One region of the Bacillus sp. GM2 genome, then DNA from elsewhere that is predicted to be linked to it. Evidence: riboswitches for the same ligand, from Rfam matches in the RefSeq annotation. Region 1 holds a riboswitch; the other holds the start of a gene.
The links. Region 1 has a riboswitch for lysine ahead of ACVC9U_RS04380 (aspartate kinase). Riboswitches for the same ligand answer to the same signal wherever they lie in the genome.
Positions count from the first base shown of each region.

Region 2: it holds a riboswitch for lysine, as region 1 does, so the genes downstream of both, ACVC9U_RS01420 (amino acid permease) here and ACVC9U_RS04380 (aspartate kinase) in region 1, are expected to answer to the same signal.

Region 1 covers NZ_JBRKSZ010000007.1:670,187-674,228, reverse strand. The annotation lists gene ACVC9U_RS04390 (succinate dehydrogenase cytochrome b558 subunit) at 1-2, opposite strand, end outside; gene ACVC9U_RS04385 (YslB family protein) at 304-747, shown strand; gene ACVC9U_RS04380 (aspartate kinase) at 792-2,021, opposite strand; lysine riboswitch at 2,171-2,350, opposite strand; gene uvrC (excinuclease ABC subunit UvrC) at 2,415-4,042, opposite strand, start outside.
Region 2 covers NZ_JBRKSZ010000007.1:124,642-128,683, forward strand. The annotation lists gene ACVC9U_RS01405 (LTA synthase family protein) at 1-57, opposite strand, end outside; gene ACVC9U_RS01410 (metal-dependent hydrolase) at 157-627, opposite strand; gene sspJ (small acid-soluble spore protein SspJ) at 869-1,009, shown strand; lysine riboswitch at 1,170-1,346, shown strand; gene ACVC9U_RS01420 (amino acid permease) at 1,461-2,864, shown strand; gene ACVC9U_RS01425 (FecCD family ABC transporter permease) at 3,021-4,042, shown strand, end outside.

The DNA of each region.
Region 1 (4,042 bases):
ATTGCTTTACCCCCTAGTTGAAAAGTGCAGTAAAAATGAAAGGTCTCCTATCCCCCGTCCTGTTTCAAATATCGCACTTTGTTAAGTTTTTATGACAATTTCATTTTACTCCTATGAGAAATAGGCGTCAAGAAAACGCGTACATAAATTGAAATTTTCTAAAATTTAATCATATTTTAGAAAATTTTATTTTATCAAAATATAAATATATCAGATTTTTTTCTTCCTAAATGCATGTCTCCGCTGTAATCTTTCACCCCATTTAAGCTATAATAAACGGAGAAAAGAGGGGAGACATTGGATATGAATAAATATGAAGCAAACTTAGCGCAATTAAAAGAGCTGGAAGTCTCCGCATATGGCTATGAGTTGATCAGGGAAGTGCTGCTTCCCGATATGCTGGGACAAGACTACGCAGATATGATGTACTGGGCGGGAAAAAAGCTCGCCCGCAAGTTCCCGCTTGAATCCCGGGAGGATCTTCCCGCTTTCTTTCAGGATGCAGGCTGGGGAACGCTTGCGATCGTCCATTCAAAAAAACAGGAGCTTGAGTTTGAACTCGAAGGCCCGCTGGTTTCAAACCGCCTCAAGTATCAAAAGGAGCCCTGCTTTCAGCTTGAAGCCGGGTTTATCGCCGAGCAAATCCAGCTGATGAACGAACAAATTGCCGAATCTTATGAACAGGTGAAAAAAAGAGCCGGAAAAGTGGTTTTAACGGTGAAATGGGATTTGAAAGACCCGGCATAACTATGCAAAAAGGCGGAGACTGCAAAAGTCCCGCCTTTTTCTTTTTAAATGACTGCTGTCTGCTTCGACAGTTCAAAAGCATCATGCAGCGCTTCAACGGCTTTCACCATATCGCCTTCGTTGACGACAGTCGAAACTTTGATTTCGGATGTGCTGACCATTTTGACCTGGATGTTTTTTTCCGCCAGCACAGCGAACATTTCCGCTGCTACTCCCGGGTTGGAGATCATGCCAGAACCGACGATCGACACTTTGGCAAGCCTGTTTTCCGTTTCAATCTGTTCATAGTCGAGCGCGTCTTTGTATTCTTCGAGAACTTCAACCGTCCGTTTTAAGTCTTCCGTTTTCACTGAGAAAGAAATCGACGTTTTGCTTGTGCCTGTCACCGATTGAATGATGATGTCAACGTTGATGTTCTGTTTGGCGAGCGTTGTAAAAATCGTTGACAGCGTTGTCAGGCCGCTCGCCAGGCTGCATACGGTCACGCGTGTGATCTGATCTTCAAATGCAATGCCTCTTACGATTAAATTCTGTTCCATTGATGATTCCTCCTCGATTAATGTGCCGGCTTCTTTTTCGGTGCTTGAACGGACTTCCAAAGGCACCTGGTAGTTTTTCGCAAATTCAACAGCTCTCGGATGAAGGACGCCTGCTCCAAGATTGGCAAGCTCCAGCATTTCATCGTAGGAGATTCCGGCCAGCTTCCGCGCTGTTTTCACATAGCGGGGATCCGTCGTGAAAACCCCCGGCACATCGGTGTAAATGTCGCATTTATCAGCTTTCAGGGCTGCTGCGAGGGCAACGGCTGTCGTATCTGATCCGCCTCTGCCGAGCGTTGTGATTTCGCCTTCCGCTGTGACGCCCTGGAATCCGGCGACAACGGCGATTTTCCCTTCATTCAGGCGCTCTTTCAGCTTGGCTGTATCAATGTTCGTAATTCTTGCGTTGCCGTGAATATTTTCGGTTTCGATGCCGGCCTGCCAGCCTGTATAGGAAACCGCATCATACCCCTTGTTCTGCAAAGCCATTGTCAACAGCGAAATCGTCACCTGCTCTCCTGTTGTCAGCAGCATGTCCATTTCCCTGCTGCTCGGCTGCTCGGTGATTTCCTTGGCAAGCGCGACGAGGGAGTCCGTCGATTTGCCCATCGCCGAAACGACGACGACAACATCATGACCGCGCTGTTTTTCTTCGATGACGCGGTTTGCGACATTCAATATTTTTTCCACTGACCCTACGGAAGTTCCGCCAAATTTTTGGACGATGAGACCCATCAAATACCACCCTTTTTGTTTTCGTTCGTGTTTGTTTATGTATGAAGAGGAAAGCTTGACCGGCGGCCTGTACGGTTTTTTTTGCACAAAAAAAGCAACGAGAGAATTCCCTCATTGCTTTAACCAACAAAAATGCCGATGATCTTAAACAACGAGATAGCTCTCCAAGAAATGATTTCTTGACAGCCTCACATTTATTCAATGTAAAGCCAGCAGGAAAAACGAGTGGATTTTTCCCCGCTTCGGCGACGCTCCCCTTTCGGCTTTCTTCATCGGAATCCATCTTCCTCATCAAGCCTACTCTTGAAGTTCGCACCTCTATCTTCACCATATCACACGATCTTATTATGAAATTAGTACAAATTCTATCAGATTCTTTTTAAAAGTTCAACATTATTTTTTCAATGCCTCTTCGATCAGCTGCGCCGTTTTCAGAGGTATGCCGAGCTTGCGGATATCTTCGGCGCTCGCTTCCTTCATTTTCTTAACGGAACCGAAATGTTTTAACAGCAGTTTTTTCCGCTGTTCGCCGACGCCCGGTATGCCGTCCAGCACCGATTGAAATGCGCTTTTTCCCCTGAGCTGCCTGTGGAAGCTGATCGCAAACCTGTGCACTTCGTCCTGAATGCGCTGAAGCAGGTAAAATTCCTGGCTGTTCCGCTCAAGCTGGACGATCTCAAGGGGATCGCCGATCAAAAGGTTGGATGTTCTGTGCTTATCGTCTTTCACCAGACCGGCAACAGGGACATCGAGACCCAGTTCATTTTCCAGAACGTCAAGGGCGGCAGACACCTGCCCCTTTCCGCCGTCGATCAAAATTAAATCAGGCAGCGGCAGATTCTCTTTCAGCACCCTTGTATATCTTCTTCTGATGACTTCGCGCATTGATCCGTAGTCGTCAGGACCTTCAACCGTCTTGATCTTATATTTGCGGTACTCTTTTTTATGCGGTTTTCCATCGAGAAATACAACCATGGCCGAAACAGGGTCCGTTCCTTGAATATTTGAGTTATCAAACGCTTCAATTCTGTATGGCGTGTAGATGTCCAGCGCTTTTCCGAGCTTTTCAATCGCGCCGATCGTCCGCTCTTCATCCCGTTCAATGAGCGAAAACTTCTCCTTCAAAGCGAGCTTTGCATTTTTATGGGCAAGGAGCAGCAGGTCTTTTTTCGCTCCTCTTTTCGGCTGGCGCACATTCACGTCCAAAAGCTCCTCAATCATGTCCTTGTCGACGCTGTCAGGCACCAAAATTTCCTTCGGAAGAAAATGGTTGTTTTTGGAGTAAAATTGCCCGATGAATGTCAGAAATTCCTCGTCTGCTTCCCTGTATAAAGGAAACATGCTGACATCTCTTTCAATCAATTTGCCCTGCCTGATGAAGAAGACCTGGACGCACATCCAGCCCTTGTCATACGAATAGGCAAATACATCGCGGTCAACCATGTCATTCAGCATCATTTTCTGTTTTTCCATCGTTGACTCGATATGGGCAATTTGATCGCGGAATTCTTTCGCCCGTTCAAACTGCAGGTTTTCCGAGGCTTCGAGCATTTTTGCTTCAAGCTCTTTCTTCACTTCATTGTAGCCGCCTTTTAAAAAGCGGGTAATTTCTTCTGTGAGCTGTCTGTTTGTCTCTTCAGACACATCATATACGCATGGCGCCAGACATTGTCCGAGATGATAGTACAAACAGACGCGGTCAGGCAGCTTGGCGCACTTTCTGAGCGGATAGAGGCGGTCCAGCAGCTTTTTTGTTTCCCTCGCAGCCTGGACATTGGGGTACGGCCCGAAATAGCGGCCTTTGTCTTTTTTGACCTTCCTTGTGACAATCAGCTTCGGATGCCGCTCGTTCGTGATTTTAATGAACGGGTAGCTTTTATCATCTTTAAGCATCACGTTATATTTCGGGTCGTACTTTTTGATTAAATTCATTTCAAGAATGAGCGCTTCGATGTTCGAGGATGTGACAATGTATTCGAAGTCTTCAATTTCACTGACAAGACGCTGTGTTTTGGCATCAT
Region 2 (4,042 bases), 550 kb from region 1:
CATAAAAAATATGGACAGGCATAAAAACCACTGCTTTTTAAAAAATTGTTCTTTCATATAAATAGCTCCTCACATATAATCCCCGCAGGTAAAGAACACCAAGATAAAATGACTAAAAAAAGCACAATATAGCAATCGGTCAAACCGTCTCTTTCGTCAGGCGATCAAGTTCGCAATAAAATAGCACGACACAACGGTGAGCACAGCAAGAACGCCTTGTTCTGCCTTCCCGCCGGTTTTAATATAAAGGGGGAGCCGAACCTTAATGGCGGACGGAAAGAAAAGTTTGATGCCGTTTACAGTCCCGGCATCAAGGAGCAGATGGCTCGCCATTCCGGCCATCAATCCGACAAGTATGCTCTGATCTGCAAAATATAAATGTGCCGCAAATGCCGTGATGAGCAAAAAGAGCAGGCTGTGTGTAAACGTCCTGTGCCCGAAGACAGAACTGATCACTGCTGATAAAATCGGAAGCCTTCTGCCGATCTTGCTTTTTGTATGGCAAATATCCGGAATCAATGCTCCGATAACACCCGAAGCTGTCATGAACACAGGATCATATCCGTAAAAATAAGCAGCAGCCGTACAAGAAGCGACCCCTCCCATGATGTGTGTTTTTCCTGTCATATCGCTTCTCCTTTAAGACCTATAACAATTTCCTAATGAAAACTATATCAAGAGTTCTGACGGCCTTCAAGACAGATGGTGACAACTTGTCAGCTGAAAAACCGCATTTTCTTGAGGCAATCGGCACGTTTTCATCTAAAATATGGTGTTTTCAGTTGAAAAACACACTCCAAGGTTCTGCATAATTTTAAAATGATAAGCCAAATTAAAATTGTACCACATTTTTAAAGAGGTGATTCATTTGGGTATTTTCTTTAATAAAGATAGAGGAAATAAGGAAAAGGACCAAAACGCCGTTCGGGGGGCGCTTGAAGACGCAGGACAAGCGCTGAAAGGAGACCCTTTGCAAGAGGCGGTCAACAAAAAGAAAAACAACCGATAAATGCCAGATGGAAGCGCCGTCTTCCATTCTACAGAAGGCTGCCAAAACAGGCGGCCTTTTGGCGCGGCTGTCCGTTTTTTCCATCACTTCCCTTTGACAGATTAAAATTTCTCTGGTAACCTCTTTTCAGAATATGTGATAAATCCTCACTCTTAACTCTTAGTGAGGTAGAGGTTGCGCGGATGATGAGTCGCATGTGTGAGGCTGATGGGGCCGATGATCATATGCAAAAGGCATCAGCGCCGAAGCATAAGGAAGCCATTCATTCTTTATGCTGGGTCTGCATTGAATAAGTGCAGGACTGCCGCGGGTTTTCCCGCGGAGGGCTATCCGGAGATCAAGAGTGTATGTTTAACCAAAGCATGGACTTTTGTTCATGCTTTTTTTATTTTGAATGATCTCACGGTCTGGTCCGGCATATTTTTTATAAAATGCTCGGAGGTTATATCTTATGGAACAGACAAAAAAATGGGGCTTCTGGCTTCTTACCGCTTTTGTTGTCGGCAATATGGTCGGCTCAGGGATTTTTATGCTCCCCAGCACACTCGCCCAGACGGCAAGCCCGTTCGGCGTAACGGCGGCATGGCTGGTGACGGGTGCGGGGGTGCTGATGATCGCCCTTGTATTCGGTCATTTATCCATTCGCCGCCCGGATCTTAAAGCAGGTCCGCAAAGCTATGCAAGAGCTTTATTCTCAGCCCCTAAAAAAGGGAATGCGGCAGGTTTTACAATGGTATGGGGGTATTGGGTGGCAAGCTGGATCAGCAACGTCGCCATCATTACAAGCCTTGCAGGCTATTTGACGACTTTCCTGCCGATCTTAACTGACGGACGCGAGCTGATTGAACTCGGCGGCCACCCCGTTACACTCGGCCAGCTCTTGACATTTATCGTATGTACAATTTTGTTATGGGGGACGCATTTCATCTTAGTCTCCAGCATAAATGGAGCGGGTAAACTGAACTTTTTAGCGACTTTTTCCAAAGTGCTTGGGTTTGTCCTGTTTATTGTTGCAGGTTTGTTCGTTTTTCAGACGGCTTTATTCGAATCATTTTATTTTCCTATCGAATCAGAAGGCAAAAGTATTGGGCTGGGCGGACAGGTTCACAATGCGGCGATTTCAACGCTGTGGGCGTTTGTCGGCATCGAGTCTGCGGTGATCTTATCAGGGCGCGCATCATCCCAGCGCGATGTCAAACGCGCGACGATTACCGGACTGTTAATTGCGCTCGGCATTTATATGGTCATCACTTTAATAACGATGGGCGTCATCCCGCACGATCAGCTCCAGGCATCGGATAAACCGTTCGTTGATGTGCTGCACGTGATCATCGGCAGCTTTGGCAGCGTGATTATGGCGGTCTTGGCAATCGTTTCTTTGTTCGGATCGATGCTCGGCTGGATTTTAATCGGCGCAGAGGTTCCGTATCAGGCGGCAAAGGCCGGTGATTTTCCTGCTTTCTTTGCGAAAACGAACAAAAAGGGAAGCCCGGTCAATTCATTGATCGTCACAAACGTGATGTCGCAGATCTTTATTTTCTCAACGGTTTCGGGAACGATCAGCGAGGCCTTTACGTTTTTAACAACGTCGGCGACGCTCGCTTACCTTGTGCCTTATCTTGTGGCGGCTGTTTTCAGCTTGAAGCTCATCCTCAAAGGGGAGACATACGGCGAACTGAAAGGTTCAAGAACAGGGGACGGCATCATCGCTTTGGCTGCTCTGGCGTATTCTTTATGGGTCATCGTTTCAGGTACCTCTGACTTGACCACCTTTATCTTGGGAATCGGGCTGTTTTTCGTCGGTCTTGCGATATACCCGTTCGTCTACAAAAAGTTCAAAAATAATCAAGTGTGATAAAGTTCTTTGCCAGTCGGGTCTTTTAGCAGAAGATCGGCTGGCTTTTTGATTCCCGCCGAAATTTTTGATTAAAATTTCCGCTTAGGCCTGTTATACTATAAAATGAAAATGATAATCGTTATCGGTTAAAAAGATCGAAAGGAATGGCATCGAGTGAGTTCTTACAAAAACATACATCGTATCAACAGCACGGATGGCCGTGATGAGGAACAGAGACCGATCAGCCGTCCGCTCGGAGCTGTTTTTGTCCTGGCCGGCGGAATCATGCTGCTGCTGTTTGGCGCCGCATTATCGATTGCGCTCGGTGCGGCTGATATAAAGCTTGGAACTGTTTGGGACGCCATTTTTCATTTTGATGCGAAAAATACGGCCCATCAAATTATTCAGGAACTCAGACTGCCAAGGACGGTAAGTGCGGCTCTTGTGGGCGCCTGCTTGGCGGTTTCCGGAGCCGTGATGCAGGGGATGACGAGAAACCCACTCGCATCGCCGGAAATTATGAGCGTCACGCACGGGTCAGCTTTCGCAATTGCTGTCGCGTTTGCTTTTTTTCCGGGAACCTCATCGGTCGGGCTGATGATCTGGTCGTTTGCCGGAGCGGGTCTTGGAGCGGGGCTCGTTTTTGCGATCGGAATGTTTTCAAAAGGCGGTCTTACGCCTGTAAAGCTGGCTTTGGCCGGTACGGCTGTCGGCACGTTTCTGAGCGCTCTTTCTACGAGCATCGCGATCCATTTTGATGTGGCGCGCGACGTCAGTTTTTGGTATGCCGGAGGTGTCGCTGGCACGAAATGGATCAGCATTCAGTTGTTGGTTCCGGCGGCAGCGCTCGGTTTGGCCGTCGTTTTTGTCATCGCCCGTTCCATTACGGTTCTAAGCTTGGGAGAGGAGCTGGCGAAAGGGCTCGGTCAATATACGAAGACGGTTAAAGCGATCGGAATCGTGTCGGTTGTTCTGCTGACGGGTGCCGCTGTGTCCGTTGCCGGGGCAATCGGTTTTATCGGATTGATCATTCCGCATATTACCCGCTTTCTGGTCGGGGTTGATTACCGCTGGATCATTCCATGCTCAGCGGTGCTTGGCGCCGTCCTGCTGATCTATGCGGATATTGCGGCGAGGCTGGTCAACCCGCCGTTCGAAACACCTGTCGGAGCAGTCACGGCGCTTGTCGGCGTACC